3 regions of the Variovorax sp. PAMC26660 genome follow, and region 2 is predicted to be linked to each of the others. Evidence: riboswitches for the same ligand, from Rfam matches in the RefSeq annotation. Region 2 holds a riboswitch; each other region holds the start of a gene.

Region 1 (6,880 bases), 820 kb from region 2:
ACCCTGTTCCACGTCCTCGCTCATCAGCACTTCGCCGGTGTCCAGGTCGGTGATGTTGGCGACGCCGTCTTCCGGAATCTCGAAGGTCTTGTCGTGCGAGCCGTATTCCTCTGCCTTCTGGGCCATGAGGCCGACGTTGGGCACGGTGCCCATGGTCTTGGGGTCGAAGGCGCCGTGCCACTTGCAGAAGTTGATGATCTCCTGGTAGATGCGGGCGAAGGTCGATTCGGGCATCACGGCCTTGACGTCCTTCAGGCGGCCGTCGGCGCCCCACATCTTGCCGCCGTTGCGGATCATCGCGGGCATGGAGGCGTCCACGATCACGTCGTTGGGCGAATGGAAGTTGGTGATGCCCTTGGCCGAGTCGACCATGGCCAGTTCGGGGCGGTGCTCGTGGCAGGCGTGCAGGTCGCGCTTGATCTCGTCCTGCGTGCTCTGGGGCAGCGTGGCGATCTTGTTGTACAGATCGACCATGCCGTTGTTGACGTTGATGCCCAGCTCGTCGAACAGCTTGCCGTGCTTTTCGAAGGCTTCCTTGTAGAAGATCTTCACGCAGTGGCCGAACACGATGGGGTGCGAGACCTTCATCATGGTGGCCTTGACGTGCAGCGAGAACATGACGCCGGTCTTGTGCGCGTCCTCGATCTCCTTTTCATAGAAGTCCAGCAGCGCCTTCTTGCTCATGAACATGGAGTCGATGACCTCGCGGTCCAGCAGCGCGACCTTGGACTTGAGCACGACGGTCTTGCCGCTCTTGGTCAGCAGTTCCATCTTGACGTTGCGCGCGCGGTCCAGGGTCATGGACTTTTCGCCGTGATAGAAGTCGCCGCCGTGCATGTGCGAGACGTGCGAGCGCGAGGCCTGGCTCCAGTCGGCCATGCTGTGCGGGTTCTTGCGCGCGTATTCCTTCACCGCGTTGGGCGCGCGGCGGTCGGAGTTGCCCTCGCGCAGCACCGGGTTCACCGCGCTGCCGGTGCACTTGTTGTAGCGCACGCGGATGTCCTTGGCCTCGTCCGTGGTCGGGTTCTCGGGGTAGTCGGGGATCTTGTAGCCCTTGTCCTGCAGCTCCTTGATCGCGGACTTGAGCTGTGACACCGAGGCGCTGATGTTGGGCAGCTTGATGATGTTGGCCTCGGGCTTGAGCGTGAGCTTGCCCAGCTCGGAGAGGTTATCGGGCACTTTCTGGTCGTCGCTCAGGAATTCGGGGAACTCGCCGAGGACGCGGGCCGCGACGGAGATGTCGCTGGTGACGACGTCGATACCGGCCGGGTGGGTGAAGGCGCGGATGATGGGCAAAAACGCGTAGGTCGCCAGCAGGGGCGCCTCGTCGGTCAGGGTGTAGACGATGGTGGGTTGCTTCGAGCTCATGCGCTTGCTTCCGTAATGCTGTGTTGTCGGGTGGCAGGGAGTTCAGGCGGGATCTGACCGCCAGAACCGCCGATTGTCGCCGGGCGCGCCGGTGAGATGCCATTTCACGGCCGGATCACCCCGCGGCGGCCTGTGTCAATGCAGCGGCAAGTCGATGCAAGCCGCGAGCGGGACCGTGTCGACGCGCGCGGCGCTGGCGACCAGCACAGCCTGCGAGGCTTGCCCCGAAAAGCCGGCGAGCGTGGCCCACAGGCAGCGGATCGACGCGGCATCGAGCCCGGCCGTGGGCTCGTCCAGCAGGAGCAGCGGGCGTCCCGACGCCAGCCCGGCCGCCATCCAGACCTTGCGCTTCGAACCCGTCGAAAGCATGTACATCTTCTTGTCGAGGTGCGGGCTCAGGGCGAAGCCTTCGACCAGGGCCTGCCACTTTTCTTCGCTGAAATGCGGGTTGCCCTTGTTCAGGGTGGCCGCGCATTCGCGGGGAGTGACTTCGTTGAACCGGTCCGTCGTGGGATCGACGAAGAACACGTTCTGGCGATAGGCCTCGGGTGCGCTGTCCAGTCGCGCGCCGGCCGCGGTCAACCGGCCGGTGGCGGGCAGCAGGCCGGCGATCACCTGGAGCAGCGCGGACTTGCCGGTGCCGGTGTCGCCGTACAGCAGCGTGACACCCGGGCCGATGGAGGCGTTCCAGTCGGCGGCGAGTGCGGGTTGACCCGGATATGCGAAGCCGAGGTCCTGGATCTGGAGAAGGGGGCGGGGGAGGGGAGAGTCGGTCGTGTTCACGCGGCGGTTTTAACTCATAGGGCGATGACGGCTGGCTACCATTCGCGCATGAAAAAACTCCTCACCGTCGGCGCCGGCAGCTTGCTCCTCGCCCTGGGGCTCGCGGGCCCCGCCATGGCCGCGCCTTCGGCGCAGGTCTTCGTTGCGGTCAAGGCGCCGGAGTCCGTCGATGCCGAGTGGCGTGCCCACCTGTGCGCCTTGCTGCCCCAGCCCTGCGACGCCCAGGCGCTGACGCTGCACCGGCCGCGCGGTGGCGCGCCCGGCGACTACGTGGTCATTTCAGAGAAGCCGCTGGCCATGGCGCGCCTGAAGCGCAATGCCGCCACCGCCGCCTGGCAGCTCGATCGCCTGCACGACTTCTCGAACTACGTGGCCTCGCTGCAGCAGGACCGCAAGAGCGACGACCCCGAGGTGTATCTCAGCCTCGCGCCGGCGCTCTATCCACTGGCCGAAGGCCGCTGGGCCGCGGCCGTGACGCAGCGCCAGTCCGAAAGCTACTCGGGTGGTGGCGCGTCTTTCGTCACGGCCGACTTCGTGCCGCTGGACACGCCGCCGGGTCAGCCGGCCAAGGCCGCGCACGAAGGTGTTCCTTACTGGTGTTCGCGATCGATCCGCGCCTGCTTCAGCGAGAAGGACTACAAGACCTCGCAGCACTGCCACGACGAAAGCCGCGGCAGCCTGCGCATTGCCTACGACGAGCCCGCCAAGGCAGGCGAGCCCTATGCGTGGCGCTACACATGGCTGCAAAGCGACTGGCCCGCGAACACCGGTCCCAGCGCCAACAAGCGCACCACCGTCAGCTTCACCGACGACTCGACCGAAGGGCTCGACTTCTGCGGCGGCGGCATGCAGTAGTTTTTTCGGCGTGCCATCAGGCCTGAGCGGCCCGAGTGGCACACAAACTGCTTAGAGAAATCGATCCAGGAGAAATGCCGGCTCGATGCTTCGAGTTAGTGCATTACCGAAGGCGATAGCCCAGAACGCTCAGGTCCCAAGACTGGATTTTTTCTAACGCTGGAGAGCGTTGCCCGGCGCCGTTCAAGGTGCCGAGGGCAGCCGCCGAAGGGGCAAGCCATGTGCGATGTGCGCGCATGGTGAATCTCTCAGGCCAAAGGACAGCAGGGGCACGCCGCGCCAACGCGCGGGGTGTCCTTGTTCGCTTCCGGAGCCTGTGTCCATGACTTTCATCCGAGCGCCTCGCGCATCCCTGCCATCGGCTTTGCCGCGGCGGCGGCCCGCGCGTGGCCGAAGCCTTTTCACGTTCACACCTTCCCCATTCCTTCCACCGGAGAACTGAAGCATGCTGTCGAAAAAAAACCTGATGACAACCCTCCTCGCGGGCGCGCTGTTTGCCGCCGCTTCGGCGAGCAGCTTCGCGCAGGATGCGGGCAAGGTGCTGCGCCTCGTGCCGCAGTCCGACCTGAAGATCCTCGACCCGATCTGGACCACCGCCTTCGTCACGCGCAACCACGGCTACATGGTCTACGACACGCTCTTCGGCGTGGACGAGCGGGGCAAGGTGCTGCCGCAGATGGTCGACAAGTACACGACCAGCGCCGACGGCAAGACCTGGAACTTCACGCTGCGCAAGGGCCTGGCCTTCCATGACGGCAAGCCTGTCACCTCCGACGACGTGCTCGCCTCGCTCAAGCGATGGGGCCAGCGCGACGGCCTGGGCCAGAAGATGTTCGCCGCCATGGACAAGACCGAGGCGGTCGATGCCAACAGCTTCAGGTTCGTCTTCAAGGAGCCCTTCGGCATGGTGCTCGACGCGCTGAGCAAGCCTTCGTCGAACCCGCCCTTCATCATGCCGGCGCGCGTGGCCGCCACCCCGGCCGACAAGCAGATAGACGACGCCACCGGCTCCGGCCCCTACATCTTCAAGAAGGACGAATACCGCCCCGGCGAAAAGATCGTCTACCTGAAGAACACCAAGTACGTGCCGCGCGCCGAGGCGCCCTCCGGCACGGCCGGCGGCAAGAACGTGTACGTCGACCGCATGGAATGGATCGTCCTGAAGGACGCGCAGACGCAGGCCAATGCGCTGGCCAACGGCGAGGTCGACATGATCGAGTGGGTGCCGTCGGAGCAGTACACCGCACTCAAGAACAACCCCGCCATCACGCTCGACAGCCCCGTGTCGAAGGGCTCGTTCGCGCTGCACCTGAACCACCTGATCCCGCCCTTCGACAACCCCAAGATCGCGCAGGCCGCCTTCATGGCCATCAACCAAGAGGCGCTGATGCGCGCCCAGCTCGTGCACAAGGAGCTGTACAACAGTTGCGCTTCCATCTACCCCTGCGGCTCGGCCTTCGCGTCCGACAAGACCGGCTACTTCACCGGCAAGCCGCAGTTCGAGAAAGCCAAGGCGCTGCTCAAGGAAGCAGGCTATGACGGCAAGCCCGTGGTGCTGATGTACCCGGCCGACTTCGCGGTGCTCAACAAGTTTCCGCCGGTGATGGCGCAACTGCTCAAGCAGGCCGGCTTCAACGTCGACATGCAGTCGATGGACTGGCCCACGCTGGTCACGCGCCGCGCCAAGAAGGACCCGGTCGACAAGGGCGGCTGGAACCTCTTCATCACCGGCTGGGGCATTGCCGACAACATGAACCCGATGTTCTTCGCGCCGCTCACGGGCAATGGCGAAAAGGGCTGGTTCGGCTGGGCCACCGACGACAAGCTGGAGCAGCTCAAGTCCGACTTCCTTGCCAGCACTGACGAACCCAAGCGCAAGGAGTTGGCCACCGCCATCCAGCAGCGCGTGTACGACACCGGCATCTACGCGCCCATCGGCGAATACAAGCCGCTCACGGCCTACCGCAAGGGCGTGGTGAGCGGCGTGGTGCGCTCGCCGGTGGCCGTGTTCTGGAACCTGAAGAAGAACTGACGCGGCCGGACCCGGGAGTCACCCATGCTGCTCTTTCTTGCACGCCGCATTCTCTCGACCGTGCCGGTGCTCGTCATCGTCGCGCTCATCGTGTTCCTGATGCTGCGGCTCGCGCCCGGCGACCCGGCCGCCGCCATCGTGGGCGACAGCGGCACCAGCGAGAACATCGCCCGCGTGCGCGAGCAACTGGGGCTCAACCAGTCGCTGCCCGTGCAGTTCTTCCACTGGAGTGCGCAACTGCTGCAGGGCAACCTGGGCGAGTCGTACTTCATGAAGAAGACGGTGGTGGAACTGATCGGCCAGCGCATCGAGGCCACGGTGTCCCTCGCCGCCGTGACGCTGGTGGCCACCATCCTCATCGCGGTGCCGCTCGGTGTGATCGCAGCGTGGCGCCACGGCGGCTGGCTCGACCGCATGCTGATGGGCTTCTCGGTCATGGGCTTTTCAATACCTGCGTTCGTGATCGGCTACGTGCTCATCTGGATCTTCGCGCTGCACCTGCAGTGGCTGCCGGTGCAGGGCTATCAGCGACTGAGCCAGGGGCCCTGGCTGTGGATCAAGCACCTGATCCTGCCGTCGATCACGCTGTCGATCATCTACGTGGCGCTGATCGCGCGTGTCACGCGCGCGGCCGTGGCCGAGGCGATGACCGAGGACTACATCCGCACTGCGCGTGCCAAGGGCATCTCCGAGACGCGGCTGCTGATGCGCCACGCGCTCGCCAACGCGGCCATTCCCATCGTCACGGTCATCGGCATCGGTATTGCGCTGCTGATCGGCGGCGTGGTGGTCACCGAGACGGTGTTCGCCATTCCGGGGCTCGGGCAGCTCACGGTCGACGCGGTGCTGTCGCGCGACTTCCCGTTGATCCAGGGCATCACGCTGTTCTTTTCCGTCATCTATGTGCTCATCAATCTGCTGATCGATGTGAGCTACCTGGTGTTCGACCCCCGCATCCGGTACTGAACGAAGTGAACGGAAACACCATGACCGATTCGACCCTTCCCCTTCCCCTTGCCACAGTGCCAGACATCGCCATCGAAGCGCTGGCACCGCCGCAACGGCGCTCGCTGCTCAAGCGCATCCTGGCCGACTGGTCGGTGCGCGCGGGCGGCAGCGTGTTGCTGCTGCTCGTGCTGATGTCGCTGGCCGCGCCGTGGCTCGGCACCATCGACCCGACCGCCATCGACCCCGGCAGCGGCAACCTCATGCCCGGCACGCGCGGCGAGTTCAACAGCCTGGCCGGCGACACCTTCGAGCACCTGTTCGTGATGGGCACCGACAGCCTCGGGCGCGACATCTGGAGCCGCACGCTGTACGGTGCGCGCGTGTCGCTCACGGTAGGCATTGCCGTGGCCGCGCTCGCCATGGTGTTCGGCATGCTCGTGGGCCTGCTGGGCGGTTACTTTCGCCGCATCGACGGCGTGATCATGCGGCTGATGGACGGCGTCATGGCCATCCCCGGCATCCTGTTCGCGATCAGCCTCGTGGCGCTGTTCGGCGGCACGCTGCTCACCGTGGTGGTGGCCATCGCGGTGCCCGAGATTCCGCGCGTGGCGCGGCTGGTGCGCTCGGTGGTGCTCACGGTGCGCGAAGAGCCGTATGTCGAGGCGGCGATTGCGCTCGACACGCCGACCTGGAAGATCCTCGTGCGGCACATCCTGCCGAATGCGATTGCGCCGCTGATCATTCAGGCGACTTATGTGTGCGCCTCGGCGATCTTGGTGGAAGCCATCCTGTCCTTCCTCGGCGTAGGCCTGCCGGCGGACATGGCGACCTGGGGAAACATCATGGCGGAGGGCCGCGCGCAGTTCAACCAGTACCCGCACAACGTCCTGTTTC
Region 2 (6,880 bases):
CAGCGCACCGATCTGCTGTGCGGCCTCGGCCACCACGCCCGGTGACGTGGCATTCAGCTTGCGCGCAAAGTCGGGCTCGCTCTCGGCCTTGTCGACAGCGGTATGCGCTGCTGCATTGACGACCACGTCAGGACGCACCTTGAGCACCGTCTCGGCCAGTTGCTCGGGACAGCTGAAGTCGGCATTGAAATCTGTGCTGTCGAAATCAAGCGCGACCAATTCACCCAATGGCGCCAGGCTGCGCTGCAGCTCCCAACCGACCTGCCCACCCTTGCCCAGCAACAACAACTTCATGCAGCAGCCTTCGCGTCGTATTGCTTCTCCACCCATTCACGGTACGCGCCGCTTTGCACATTGCGCACCCATTCGCCGTTCGCGAGATACCACTCGACGGTCTTGCGAATGCCGGTGTCGAAGGTGTCTGCGGGCTTCCAGCCGAGTTCGCGCTCGATCTTGCGCGCATCGATGGCGTAGCGGCGGTCGTGCCCCGGGCGGTCGGTGACGTAGGTGATCTGCTCCTTGTACGGCTTGCCATCCGCCTTGGGGCGCAGTTCGTCGAGCAGCGCACACACGGTATTGACGATCTCGATGTTCGGCTTCTCGTTCCAGCCGCCGACGTTGTAGGTTTCACCCAGCTTGCCAGCTTCGAGCACCCGACGGATGGCGCTGCAGTGATCCTTCACGTAGAGCCAGTCGCGCACCTGCATGCCGTCGCCGTACACGGGCAGCGGCTTGCCGGCCAGCGCGTTGACGATCATCAGCGGGATCAGCTTCTCGGGAAAGTGGAACGGCCCGTAGTTGTTCGAGCAGTTGGTGGTCAGCACCGGCAGGCCGTAGGTGTGGTGCCAGGCGCGCACGAGGTGGTCGCTGGCGGCCTTGCTGGCCGAGTACGGGCTGTTGGGCTCGTACTTGTGTTCCTCGGTGAAGGCCGGGTCGGTCTTGGAGAGCGAGCCGTAGACCTCGTCGGTGGAGACGTGCAGGAAGCGGAAGGCCGCCTTCTGGTCGGCCGGCAGCGCACTCCAGAAACCGCGCACGGATTCGAGCAGGCGGAAGGTGCCCAGCACGTTGGTCTGGACGAAGTCTTCCGGGCCGTGGATCGAGCGGTCGACGTGCGATTCGGCGGCGAAATTCACCACGGCGCGCGGCTTGTGCTCGGCCAGCAGGCGGTCGAGCAGCGCGCTGTCGCCGATGTCGCCCTGCGCGAAGATGTGATTCGGGTTGCCCTTGAGCGACGCGAGCGTTTCCAGATTGCCCGCGTAGGTCAGTTTGTCGAGGTTCACGACCGGCTCGTCGCTGTTCGCGATCCAGTCGAGTACGAAATTGGCGCCGATGAAGCCAGCGCCGCCGGTAACCAGGATCATGGGGTCCCCTGTTGTTGTGAAACGATTTGCCCTTCGACAAACCAACAGGCGATTATCCCATCGGCCAGAGGGGCCCAAGCCGCAGGTTTGGCGCTGGCGCAAGCCCCGCCTACAATCGCCCCACTGCAGGAGAGCGGGCCACCCCGGTGGCCCTACCGAAGGCGCAAACTCCCATAAACGCTCAGGTCGGTCCGAACAAGGGATCTGTACTGCACCAACTGAAATGCCGTCTGGAGAGCCACCACGCCACGTGGTGCACCGAAGGAGCAAACCCGCTGCGGGTGCAGCAGGGTGAATCTCTCAGGTACCGAGGACAGGGGGAGCGGCAACTTGGACGGCGGTCGTCCGGTTGCTTGCTATTGATTAAATAGCACACCACGCCCGCCATTCAAGCGCTACAACCTCAAAGGTACTTGAAATGCGCGTGATCGTTCTTGGCGCCGGCCTGCTCGGCGTGACTTCGGCTTACTACCTCCAGCAACTCGGCCACGAAGTGACCGTCATCGACCGGCAGGCCACGCCCGCCGCCGAAACCAGCTTCGCCAACGGCGGGCAGATCTCGGTCAGCCATGCCGAACCCTGGGCCAACCCGAGTGCCCCGCTCAAGGTGCTGCAATGGCTGGGCAAGGAAGACGCCCCGCTGCTGTTTCGCATCCGCGCCGACATGCGCCAGTGGCTCTGGGGCCTGCAGTTCCTGCGCGAATGCACGCCAGCGCGCACCCGGCACAACATCGAGCAGATCGTCCGTCTGGGCACCTACAGCCGCGACACGTTGCAGCAGTTACGCCACGACACCGGCCTGAACTACGACCAGCGCACCCAGGGCATCCTGCATTTCTATACGACGCAGAAGGAATTCGACGGCGCCCTCAAGCCCGCCGAGCAGATGCGCGCCCTGGGCTGCGAGCGCCTCGTGATCTCCGCCGACGAAGCCGTGAAGCTCGAGCCCGCCCTCGCCCACATCCGCCCGCAACTGGCAGGCGCCACCTACACGGCCGAGGACGAATCGGGCGATGCCAACCGCTTCGCGCGCGAACTCGTGGGCCTGGCCGCTGCGGCCGGCGTCAAGTTCCTGATGAGCCACACGGTGACCGCCCTGCGTGAAGCCGGCGGCAGCATCGACCACGTCGAAGCCACCGACGCCGAAGGCCGTTTCCAGCGCATCCGCGGCGACGCCTTCGTGCTCGCGATGGGTTCGCTGAGTCCCCTGTATGCCGCGCCTCTCGGCATCCGCCTGCCGATCTACCCGGCCAAGGGCTACTCGGTGACGCTGCCGGTGAAGGATGCCTCGAAGGCCCACCAGGTCTCGCTGACAGATGACGAATTCAAGCTCGTGTTCTCGCGCTACACCTCCGAATCGGGCGACCGCCTGCGCATCGCCGGCACGGCCGAACTCAACGGCTACGACCGCGACCTGAACCGCGTGCGCTGCGAAGCCATCGTGCGGCGCGTCGAAGAGCTCTTCCCCGGCGCCGGCGACACCACGCAGGCGCAGTTCTGGACCGGCCTGCGCCCCGCCACACCGAGCAACGTGCCGCTGATCGGCAAGACCAAGCTGCCGAACCTGTACCTGAACACCGGCCACGGCACGCTCGGCTGGACGCATGCCTGCGGCTCGGGCAAGTCGATCGCGCGGATCGTGAGCGGGCTCGCGCCGGAAGTCGATTTCGCGTTCACGGGCATGCCGGCGCCCGCGCCGCGCGCACTGCAGCCAGCCTGAGCGCGTCGTTCTTCGCTCGCTCAGTCGTTGCTGGTGAACACCGTCAGCACGCCCGTGTACCCATACAGATGGTGCCGGGCGATCTCGCCTGCAGCGAAGAAGCCGACCAACGGCACGTCGCCCAGCGCGTGGCGCACGATCTGCAGTTCGGCACCCGGCGCGCCGAAATGCGGGCCGCCGCGCCCGGAGCAGCTCACGTACACCGCCCCCGCAATGCGCCGCGCCGGATGCGGTGCGGCCTCCGCCTCGCCCGCCGCGACGGCGCGTGCGGTGGCCAGCGTCTGCTCTTCCGGTTCCAGCTCCTCGCGGATTTCCGCGCAGATGCGCATCAGGTCGGCGCGCGCGGCCTGCGCATTGCGGCGGCAGAAGGTCAGGCGCATACCCGCTTCGGCGTTGTCGGCAATCGCGATGCCGCGCCGCGTCGGGTCAAGGCCGATGATGTGGCGCACCAGCACGTCGGCGCCCAGGTCGCCCGTACGGCGGATGCCGTCGCTGCCCGCGTCGGCCAGGCCGACCAGCGTGCTGCGCACCGCGTCGATGGCTTCCTGTGGACGGTCGAGTGACACCTGCAGATCGGCCAGCAGCACGTCGAGCGCAGGCTCGCCATCGAGCTTGAGCAGCAGGTTGCCGTCGGCCTCGGTGATCTCGCGCTCGCGCACGGCGCCTGAGCGCAGCGGCTGGCAGCCCTGCGTGACGCGCGACACCAGCCGCACGTCCTCGCCGAACACCACGCCCGAGAGGCCGCCCGAAAAAACACCACCCGCCGCGCCATGGCCGCGGATATTGCCGTTGCCGCCGACCGCGAACTGCAGCGCGCTGCCTCGGCCCGACGAGAGTCCGCCGAACAGGTAGCCGGTGTCGGTGCGGCCCGCCATCTCGGCGATCAGTTCCGACAGGTCAGGCGTGGCCGGGTCGGCATGCACGAGCGCGGTGTGCGCCTCGAAGCCGCTCATTTCTGAGTTGCCCAGCGGCGCCACGCCCGAGAACACGCGGTACTGGTCGCTCGGCAAGGCGCAGAGCATCAGGCTCATGCCGGGCTCGTCGAAGTACTCGGCGTTGTTGGCCGACACGCCGATGCCGACCGTGCCCGACCAGTCGGTCACTTCGGGCAGCTCGGCGCTCAGGTGGTCGAGGATTTCCTGCGCCTCGCTCGCATAGTGGTCGGTGATGTAGAGCAGCCCGAGCGTCGGCGAGGACGCGTAGTCAGGCAATGCCATCTGTGCGCGCAACTGGGCCAGCACAAGGCCGGCCGCCATGCGCCATTGCGGATGGGTGGCATGACCAGAGGGAAACAACTTCATGATGCGTGCCGACCCGTTCTCTTCAAAAAAAGTATGTGTATGACGTCAGCGCCGGCTGGCGGTTCGCTTGCGCGCGGCGGTCGACGTCTTTTTTTTGGCGGCGGGTGCCGCCGTCTTCTTCGCGGCAGCGGCAGGCTTGCGGGCGGCCGCTGCCGGCTTGCCCATCACCTTGCCGACCACATCGGCCAGCGGCTGGGCCATGGCTGGCACCTTGAGCTGGGCCGCATCTTGCAGCGCCGAGCTGGCGATCTGCTGGAACTGTTCGGTGAGCGAGCCCCACCACTGCATCGGATCGACCACGCCATCGGCGGCGGCGCCAGCCTTGGCCGAGGCCGGCTTGCTGCGCGGCTTCTTCGGCGACGGTGCTTCTTCAGGCTCGGCGTCGTCCTCGACTTCGGCCGGTTCAGGCTCAGGTGTTGCCGCAGCAGCCGCAGGTGCCGGCGCCATTGCAGCCGCCTGCTTGGTGAACGCGCTGGCGATGTCTTCCATCCGCACGTTCATGCCGCGCAGCGTCGACAGCGTCATCTTCTGCACTTCGAGCGCCTGGATCGTGGCCTTGAGCGCATGGCCGTTCTGTTCGAGCCAGTACTGGACGGTCTTGAGTTCCTGGATGCGCTTGTCGACCTCTTCCACGCTCAGCGTGGGCGCAACCCAGCTCGCGAGGCTTGGAATCCCGGGCACCGCGCCGGCGCCGGCACCCGCAGCGGCGCCCCCGGCGAGGTTCTTCAAGAAGTCGAATCCGGGGACGAATTGACTGAAGGCAAAGGGTGGGCTGGCGTTGCTCATGCAGGAGGTCTCCGGGTGGGTTTTCTTGTGTTGCCAGCTTACTCCAAGCCTTCGGCCTTTGGCCCGGCCTGAAATGGGCCTTTACCCGCCCGCTACCCCTCAAAGCTCGCTGCGGACCTTGCTGAAAACTTTCCAGAAAGTGGCGTCCTGCGATGTCGCGAAGTTGATCCGCATCATGGTGCTGGGCGGGCGCCGCGCATGGAACAGCGAGCCCGGCGCCAGCAGGTAGCCCTCGTCGAGCATGCGCTGAGTCATCGCGTCCGTATCGACACCCGTATCGACCCAGCCGAACAGCCCGGCCGGCTCCGACGCGAAGGTGCAGCCGTGCGACATCGCCAGCTTCACCGTGCGCGCCCGCGCGCCGTCGAGTCGGATGCGCACCCGCTCCGAATGCCTGCGCAATTGCCCCTGGTCGATGCACCACGACAGCGCCCGCTCGAACAGCGTGGGCGAGGTCAGCGTGGCCAGCAGCTTGGTTTCCAGCATCCGCTCCTTCAGCGCGGGCGGCGCCGCCAGAAAACCGATCCGCCAGTTGGGCGCCAGGATCTTCGCAAAGCCGCTGACGTAGATGGTGCGCTGCAGCCCGTCGAGCGCGCTCAGCCGCGTGGCGTGCTCGGGCGCGAGGTGGCTGTAGGTGTCGTCCTCGACGATGTGAAAGTCGTATTCGTTGGCCAGCTTCAGCACGCGGTGCGCGCTGCCCGGCGTCAGGCTGTAGCCGGTCGGGTTGTGCAGCACGCTCACGCTCACGAACAGCTTGGGGCTGTGCAGCTTGCAGTACTGCGCCATCACCTCCAGGTCGGGCCCGTCGGCGCGGCGCGGCACCGGCAGGATGCGCATGCCCAGCGCTTCGAGCCGCGCAAATTCGAGCGCCCAGCCCGGCTCCTCGACCATCACCGGATCGCCGGCCCGCAGCAGCGTGCGGCTCACGACGTCCAGCGCATGCGTGGCGCCGATGGTGGTGATGATCTGGTCGGGCGAGGCCGGCACGTTGATGCCCACCAGCTTCTGCGACAGGCTGCGGCGCAGGCCCATGTCGCCGGCCGGTTCGCCGTACTGCAGCGACAGCTCCTGCAGCGCGGCTGTACTGGTCATGCGCCGCACGGCCGTGGGCATGAAGGTCGACGTCATCCAGTCCGGCGGAAACAGGCCCATGCCCGGCTGCGGCTTGTCGCTCGGTCGGTGGAACATGCTGCGGATCAGCGAGCTTGCGTCGGCCGGCACGCGCGAGGCCATCATCGGCTTGGCCAGGGGCGCGGCATTCGCCGGCGCGCGCTGGTCCTGGACGGGGGCCGAGTCCCGCACATAGAAGCCGCGCTGCCGGCGGGCCTCGACCAGCCCCTGCGCCAGCAACTGGTCATAGGCCGCGACCACGGTGTACGGGCTCACGCCCTGCTGCCGCGCGCATTCGCGCACCGACGGCAGGCGGGCGCCGGGCGGCAGCAGGCGGGTGCGGATGCGCTCGGCCAGCCGGTCGGCCAACTGCCCCGTGAGCGACTGTGTGGAGGTGCGTGTCAGCATGCTGTCGGGTGAGAAAAGTCGCTGTGCCGAAAGAATGACCAATACAGAGACCTTGATTGTTTGATCATCTGTATCGGAACTGTAATGGTCTCAAGTTTAGAGTGTGTGTCATGAACTGGCAAGAATTCACCGCGCTGCTGGTGCTGGCCACGGCGATGAGTTTTTCGCCCGGTCCCAACACCACGCTCTCCACC
Region 3 (6,880 bases), 1.9 Mb from region 2:
CACGGCGATGGCTGCATCCGGCAGAGTGACCGCGCCGCGGGTGTGCGGCGGGCCACCGAGGCGCGGGTTTGCCGGCCTCAGGCTTCTTCGGTTTCCTTGTAGTCGCCCACCGGCACGCAACTGCAGAACAGGTTGCGGTCGCCATACACGTTGTCGACGCGGCCGATCGGCGGCCAGTACTTGGCCTTTTTGAGTTCGGCCAGCGGGAACGCGCCGAGTTCGCGCGAGTAGGGGTGCGCCCATTCCGTTCCGAGCAGGCTGGCCGCCGTGTGCGGTGCGTGCTTGAGCGGGTTGTCTTCCTTCGGCCACACGCCTTCTTCGATGCGGCGGATTTCGCCGCGAATGGCGATCATTGCGTCGATGAAGCGGTCGAGTTCGGCCAGCGGCTCGCTCTCGGTCGGCTCGACCATCAGCGTGCCGGGCACCGGGAAGCTCAATGTGGGCGCGTGGAAGCCGTAGTCGATCAGGCGCTTGGCCACGTCTTCGGCGGTGACGCCGCTGGTGTCTTTCAGTGGGCGCAGGTCCAGGATGCACTCGTGCGCGACATGGCCGTTGGGGCTTGCGTACAGCGTGGGGTAGTGGTCCTTCAGGCGCGCGCTGATGTAGTTTGCGCTCAGGATCGCGGTTTCGGTCGCGGCCTGCAGGCCCTTGGCGCCCATCATGCGGCAGTACATCCAGCTGATCGGCAGCACGGCCGCGTTGCCCAGCGGCGCGGCCGAGACGGCGCCCACGCCGTTCGATGCCAAACCTGCCGTTGCATGGCCCGGCAGGTAAGGCACGAGGTCTTCGACCACGCAGACAGGGCCGACGCCGGGGCCGCCACCGCCGTGCGGAATGCAGAAGGTCTTGTGCAGGTTCAGGTGGCTCACGTCGCCGCCGAACTCGCCCGGCGCGGCCACGCCGACCAGCGCGTTCATGTTGGCGCCGTCCACGTACACGCGGCCGCCGTGTTCGTGCACCAGCTCGCACAGCTCCTTCACGCGGGTCTCGAACACGCCGTGCGTGCTGGGGTAGGTGATCATCACGGCCGCCAGGTTGGCGCTGTGCTTCTCGCAGGCACGCTTCAGGTCGTCCATGTCGACGTTGCCCTGCGCATCGCAGGCCGTCACCACCACCTGCAGGCCCACCATCTGCGCGCTCGCGGGATTGGTGCCGTGCGCCGACGACGGAATCAGGCAGATGTTGCGATGGCCCTGGCCCTTGGCTTCATGGAAGGAGCGGATGGCCAGCAGGCCGGCGTATTCGCCTTGCGAGCCGGCATTGGGCTGCAGGCTGATGCCCGCGTAGCCAGTCGCTTCGCACAGCCAGGCGCGCAGTTGCGCGTCGAGTTGCGCGTAGCCCTGCAGCTGGTCGGCCGGTGCGAAGGGGTGGATGTTCGCGAACTCGGGCCAGGTGATCGGGATCATCTCGCTGGTCGCATTGAGCTTCATCGTGCAGCTGCCCAGCGGGATCATGCTGCGGTCGAGCGCGAGGTCCTTGTCGGACAGGCTGCGGATGTAGCGCAGCATCGCGGTTTCGCTCTTGTGCGTGTTGAACACCGGATGCGTGAGGAAGGGGCTGGTGCGGCGCAGGTCTTCGGGGATCAGCGGCACGGCCTTGCCGGCAAGGTCGTCGAAGCGCGGCATCGGCGTGCCGGCGGGCACGAACAGGGCCCACAGCGTTTCGACGTCGGCGCGCGTGCTGGTCTCGTCCAGCGAGATGCCCAGGTGCTGCTGCAAACGTTGGCGCAGGTTGACGCCGGCGGCGTAGGCACGCTCGATGATCTTCGGCGTGTCGTCGTCGGTGCGGACGGTCAGCGAATCGAAGGCGGTGGTGTTGACCGGCTCGCGACCCATCTGCGCGAGGCCTTGCGCGAGGATGGCGGTGAGCGCCGCTACGCGCTGTGCGATGCGCGTCAGGCCATCGGGCCCGTGGTACACGGCGTACATGCTGGCGACGACGGCCGGCAGCACCTGCGCCGTGCAGATGTTGGATGTGGCCTTCTCGCGGCGGATGTGTTGCTCGCGCGTTTGCAACGCGAGGCGGTAGGCGGGCTGGCCGTGCGTGTCGACGCTCACACCGACGAGGCGACCCGGCAGCGAGCGCTTGAACGAGTCGCGGCAAGCCAGGTAGGCGGCGTGCGGGCCGCCGTTGCACAGCGGCATGCCGAAGCGCTGCGTGGTGCCGCAGACGATGTCGGCATCGAACTCGCCTGGCGCGACGAGCAAAGTGAGTGCCAGCAAGTCGGCCGCGACGATGAAGGCGGCGTCGCACTGGTGCGCGTGGCCCGCGAGCGGTCGCAGGTCGTGCACGTGGCCGGTGGTGGCGGGGTATTGCGCGAGCACGCCGAAGAACTCGCCGCTCACCATCAGGTGCGGCAGCGTTTCGGACACGGTGCTCACCTTGACCTCGATGCCCAGCGGCGCGGCGCGCGTCTTGATGACTTCGATGGTCTGCGGATGGCAGTCGCCCGAGACCAGGAACACGTTGCTTTTGCTCTTCACGCTGCGCTTGGCGAGCGTCATGGCCTCGGCGGCCGCCGTGGCTTCGTCGAGCATCGATGCGTTGGCGATGGCCATGCCCGTGAGGTCGCACACCATCGTCTGAAAGTTGAGCAGGGCTTCCATGCGGCCCTGCGAAATTTCGGCCTGGTAGGGCGTGTAGGCGGTGTACCAGGCGGGGTTTTCGAGCACGTTGCGCAGGATCACGCCCGGCGTGTGCGTGCCGTAGTAGCCCTGGCCGATGAAGCTCTTGAACACCTTGTTCTTCGACGCCATCGCCTTCAGTTCGGCCAGCGCATCGGCTTCGGTCACCGGTGCGGGCAGGCGCATGGGCCTGGTGCGGCGGATGGCCGCGGGCACGATGCCGTCGATGAGTTCCGCCCGCGTCGCCGAGCCGATCACCGGCAGCATGCGCGCCTCGTCCGCCGCATCGATGCCGATGTGGCGGGCGAGAAATTCTTCGGCGTTCTCTAGTTCTTGCAAAGAGGGAAGGGCGGGAATCGGCATGGCGGTGAAGGCTTGGGGAGAAGAAGGAAAGGCGGGGGAACGCGGTGGATCAGGATTCGGCGGCGAACTTGTCGTAGGTGGCCGAGTCGAGCAGCGCGTCGAGTTGCGCGGGTTCGCTCAGCTTGACCTTGAAGAACCAGCCGCTGGCCAGCGGGTCGCTGTTGGCAAGCGACGGATCGGCGCGCAGCGCTTCGTTCACTTCGGTGATCTCGCCCGACACGGGCATGAACACGTCGGCGGCGGCCTTGACCGATTCGACGACGCCGGCGACTTCGCCTTGCGCAAAGGTCTTGCCGACTTCAGGCAGGTCGACGAACACCACGTCGCCCAGCGCGTCCTGCGCGTGCAGGGTGATGCCGACGGTGGCGGCACCGCCCTCGGCCAACACCCATTCGTGGTCCTTGGTGTACTTGATGCTCATGGGAAAACTCCTCGTGGAAAAAATGAATCGGGGTGCAGAGCCTAGCCGGGTCTGCAGTGTTCAGCCGCGGTAGTAGCGGGTCGGCACGAAAGGCATGGTCGAGACTTCCATCGGCACGGGCTTGCCGCGCACGATGGCCTGCACGCGCGTGCCGGGTTCGGCAAAGGCGGTGGCCACATAGCCCATGGCGATGCAGCGGTCGGCCGTCGGGCCGAGCAGGCCGCTGGTGACGACGCCGATGTCCTGGCCCTCGAAGGACTGCAGCACCGTGCCGTCGCGCACCGGAATGCGCTCGAGGGCGACAAGGCCCACGCGCTTGCGCTTGAGCGTGTCGTGGTCGGTGTGGCCGGCGGCCCCTGCCGTGACTGCGGCGAGCTGCGCCAGGATCTTGGCCGCGCCCGGAAAGCCGCCTTCGCGCGCGCCGCCCGCGCGGCGCACCTTCTGCATCGCCCAGTTGAGCGAGGCCTCGACCGGCGTGGTCGTGGTGTCGATGTCGTTGCCGTACAGGCACAGGCCGGCTTCGAGCCGCAGCGAATTGCGCGCACCGAGGCCGACGGGCTTGACCTCGGACTGGGCCAGCAGCAGGCGGGCCAGAGCGTCGGCATCTTTGGCGGCCACCGAAATCTCGAAGCCGTCTTCGCCGGTGTAGCCGCTGCGGGTGATGAAGGCGGCAATGCCGCCGATCTGCACCGCGCCGCCGGTCATGAACACGAAGCGCTCGATGCCGGGCGACAGCCGCGCCAGCGTGGCGGCGGCCTGCGGGCCTTGCAGCGCGAGCAGCGCGTGGTCGGGCAGGGGCTGAACGTCGCAGCGCGCGCCGATCTGGCGCTGGATGTGGGCGATGTCGTCCACCTTGCAGGCGCCGTTCACGATCACGAAGATCGAGCCGTTGCCTTCGTTGAAGAACATCAGGTCGTCCAGGATGCCGCCTTCGTCGTTCAGCAGCAGGCCGTAGCGCTGCTTGCCGGCGGGCAGGTCGATCACGTCGACCGGCATCAGGGTCTCGAAGGCGGCGGCCGCGTCGGGCCCGACCAGGCGCAACTGGCCCATGTGCGAAATGTCGAACAGGCCGGCCGCGTCGCGCGTGTGCTTGTGCTCGGCCATCAGGCCGGCGGGGTATTGCACCGGCATCGAGTAGCCGGCGAAGGGGACCATGCGGGCGCCGAGTTCCACGTGCAGGTCGTAGAGCGGCGTCTTGAGAAGTTGGGCGTCGGAAGCGGAGGAAGCGGCCACGGGGCACTCCAAAGGGGCAGTCGAAATCCATGGCTGCAACGCCACGGGCTACCCCTGCTGTCCTCTTTACCTGAGAGATTCGCCCCACGATCGGGGTTTGCTCCTTCGGTGGGCCGGTGCAATGCATGCAACGGCCTCTCTCCAGCAAGGAAACGCCGGTTTGCACTGGCGCCTTGTCAGTCCTTTTGCCTGAGCGTTCGGGAATCCCCTGCGCCTTCGGCGGCCCCGTCGTGCGGGGCTCTCTCCTGACCCGGGCGAGTGTAGTGGATCGCGCGGACCGCAGCTTCAGGCTTCAGTGCACGACCTCGGCCGGCGGCAGCAACCGGTCGATGCGCTCGCGCAGCGATTCGGCGCGCTCGGGGCCGGCGGTTTTCTCGATTTCGCTGAGCATCAGCGCGGCGATGGTCAGCATGGCCTCGCGGTCGCGGGCTTCGCGCAGGGCGTCGCGCATCTGCAGCGCGAACTTCGGATCGCGCCGCACGAACATGCGCTCGCAGATGTCGAACAGGAACATGCGCGTGGTTGCCAGCGAACGCTTGCCGTCGAAGGTGTCGGTGGAGGTTGCGATGCGGATCGGCTCGGCGGCGGCCAGCGGGGCGGGCTGCGCAGCCGCAGCGGCCTGGGCTGTCGCTTGCGCGGCGGCAACGGCGGCGGCGGCTTGCGGGTCTTCCAGATAGCCCCGCTGCACCAGCGTGTGGATCGCCTGCTCGGCTTCGCCACGGTTCGTGAAGAGCGGGCTGAAGTCGGTCAGCGAGCGCCGACCGTCGGCCATCAGCAGCAGCGCGCGCTCACGCTGGCTGAGCGTGCGCTGGCCGCCCTGGAGTTCGTCGCGCGCCTTGTCGGTCTTGGTGGGAAACATGGCAGCCACAGCTTTCGGAGGTCGAGGGCTGCAGCATCGTGGCCGGCGGTGACATCTTCATGAACCTATTTCCCTTACAGGGGAAAAATCGTCGCCGGCTCTTGGCGCGGGTCAGGCGCCGATGCTTTCCTTGCGGATCAGCCACTGGTTGCCCACGCGCTGCAGCTCCAGCGTCTTGCGGTCGGTGTGGTTCAGCTTGTCGGCGCGGTAGACCTGCTTGAAGCGGGCGCTGGCGGTCTGGCCGTTGACGCTGATCACCAGGTCGTCGATGGTCACGCTGATCTTCGACTTGCCCGTGATGCGGGCGCGGCGATCGGCTTCCCAGCGCTTGCGGTCCTGGTTGCGGGCTGGCGTGAAGTCGGGCGCGTAGGCTGCAAGGTAGCGGTCCACGTCGCGGGCGGACCAGGCTGCGGCCCAGGCGCGCACGGCGGTTTCCACTTCGGCGATGCCGGCAGTGGGCGCCGCCGCAGGTGCCGCGGCGGGTGCCGGTGCCGGCGTCGCTGCCGCAGGCGTTGCCGGGGCGGCTGGCGTCGTGGGCGCTGCCGGCGTGGCAGCAAAGGCTGCCGTGGACAGCAGGCCCCCGGCAAGAAGACAGGTGACGAATCGATTCATGGCGCGGTTTCCCTCTTTGTCAGTTATCAGCGTCGAACGCGACGCCGATTCTGGCAGTGAATCCGCTGTGGGCCGAACCGGCGCCCGTTCAGGCGGTCGCGGCCCCTTCGAGGTCGACCGGCGCGATCACCGGTGCCCGGTTGCGCAGCCGCAAGGCCAGCACGGTCGCGACGCACAGCACGCAGAGCACCGCGGTCAGCGTGACACCCAGGCCGCGCGCATCCGACAGCATGCCGAACAGCGGCGACACCAGCCCGCCCACCGACAGCGCCAGCCCGAGCGTGATGCCGCTGGCCGTGGCCGGGTTGCGCGGCAGGTAGTCCTGCGCCAGCGTGACCTGAGCCGCGAACGGCAGGAACATCGCCAGGCCGAGCAGCGCGGTACAGGCCAGCGCCCAGCCGGCCGTCGGCGCGAGCACAAGGCATGCAAGGGCCGGCAATGCCAGCAGGTAGCCGCTGCGGATCGTGCCCATGCGGCCGAGGCGGTCGCCGAGCCAGCCGCCGAGCAGCACGCCCACCGCACCCGAGGCGGTGAAGCAGGTGAGTGCCGCAGCGCCCTGGAAGGTGGTGCCATGCAGGTCACGCGTGATGCGCAGCGAGAGCATCGACAGCACCGTCACATAGGGAATCGACCAGCCCACGATGGTTGCCACCAGCAGGCTGAAGGCGCGCCAGTCGTTATGGGGCTTCAACAGCTCGCTGCCGGCCTGCTTCCTGGCTAACGCTGCCGCTGCGGCGCCCGCGCCGCGCCGCGCATTGGCCACCACCC

The links. A riboswitch is a leader RNA that binds a small molecule or an ion and turns the genes downstream of it on or off. The one in region 2 is predicted to bind glycine.
Region 1: another riboswitch for glycine. It lies ahead of H7F35_RS19545 (ABC transporter substrate-binding protein); the one in region 2 lies ahead of H7F35_RS15825 (D-amino acid dehydrogenase).
Region 3: another riboswitch for glycine. It lies ahead of gcvT (glycine cleavage system aminomethyltransferase GcvT); the one in region 2 lies ahead of H7F35_RS15825 (D-amino acid dehydrogenase).

What each region holds. Positions count from the first base shown of each region.
Region 1 is NZ_CP060295.1:4,139,604-4,146,483, forward strand. It holds gene H7F35_RS19530 (NADP-dependent isocitrate dehydrogenase) at 1-1,368, opposite strand, end outside; gene H7F35_RS19535 (ATP-binding cassette domain-containing protein) at 1,504-2,151, opposite strand; gene H7F35_RS19540 (hypothetical protein) at 2,200-3,006, shown strand; glycine riboswitch at 3,156-3,280, shown strand; gene H7F35_RS19545 (ABC transporter substrate-binding protein) at 3,473-5,038, shown strand; gene H7F35_RS19550 (ABC transporter permease) at 5,063-6,004, shown strand; gene H7F35_RS19555 (ABC transporter permease) at 6,025-6,880, shown strand, end outside.
Region 2 is NZ_CP060295.1:3,317,141-3,324,020, reverse strand. It holds gene rfbD (dTDP-4-dehydrorhamnose reductase) at 1-294, opposite strand, end outside; gene rfbB (dTDP-glucose 4,6-dehydratase) at 291-1,361, opposite strand; glycine riboswitch at 1,478-1,578, shown strand; glycine riboswitch at 1,582-1,688, shown strand; gene H7F35_RS15825 (D-amino acid dehydrogenase) at 1,780-3,081, shown strand; gene H7F35_RS15820 (FIST C-terminal domain-containing protein) at 3,102-4,382, opposite strand; gene H7F35_RS15815 (PhaM family polyhydroxyalkanoate granule multifunctional regulatory protein) at 4,428-5,168, opposite strand; gene H7F35_RS15810 (PLP-dependent aminotransferase family protein) at 5,268-6,686, opposite strand; gene H7F35_RS15805 (LysE family translocator) at 6,797-6,880, shown strand, end outside.
Region 3 is NZ_CP060295.1:5,222,873-5,229,752, forward strand. It holds gene gcvP (aminomethyl-transferring glycine dehydrogenase) at 78-2,987, opposite strand; gene gcvH (glycine cleavage system protein GcvH) at 3,037-3,408, opposite strand; gene gcvT (glycine cleavage system aminomethyltransferase GcvT) at 3,469-4,641, opposite strand; glycine riboswitch at 4,689-4,796, opposite strand; glycine riboswitch at 4,809-4,899, opposite strand; gene H7F35_RS24670 (hypothetical protein) at 4,934-5,500, opposite strand; gene H7F35_RS24675 (DUF4440 domain-containing protein) at 5,612-6,112, opposite strand; gene H7F35_RS24680 (MFS transporter) at 6,201-6,880, opposite strand, start outside.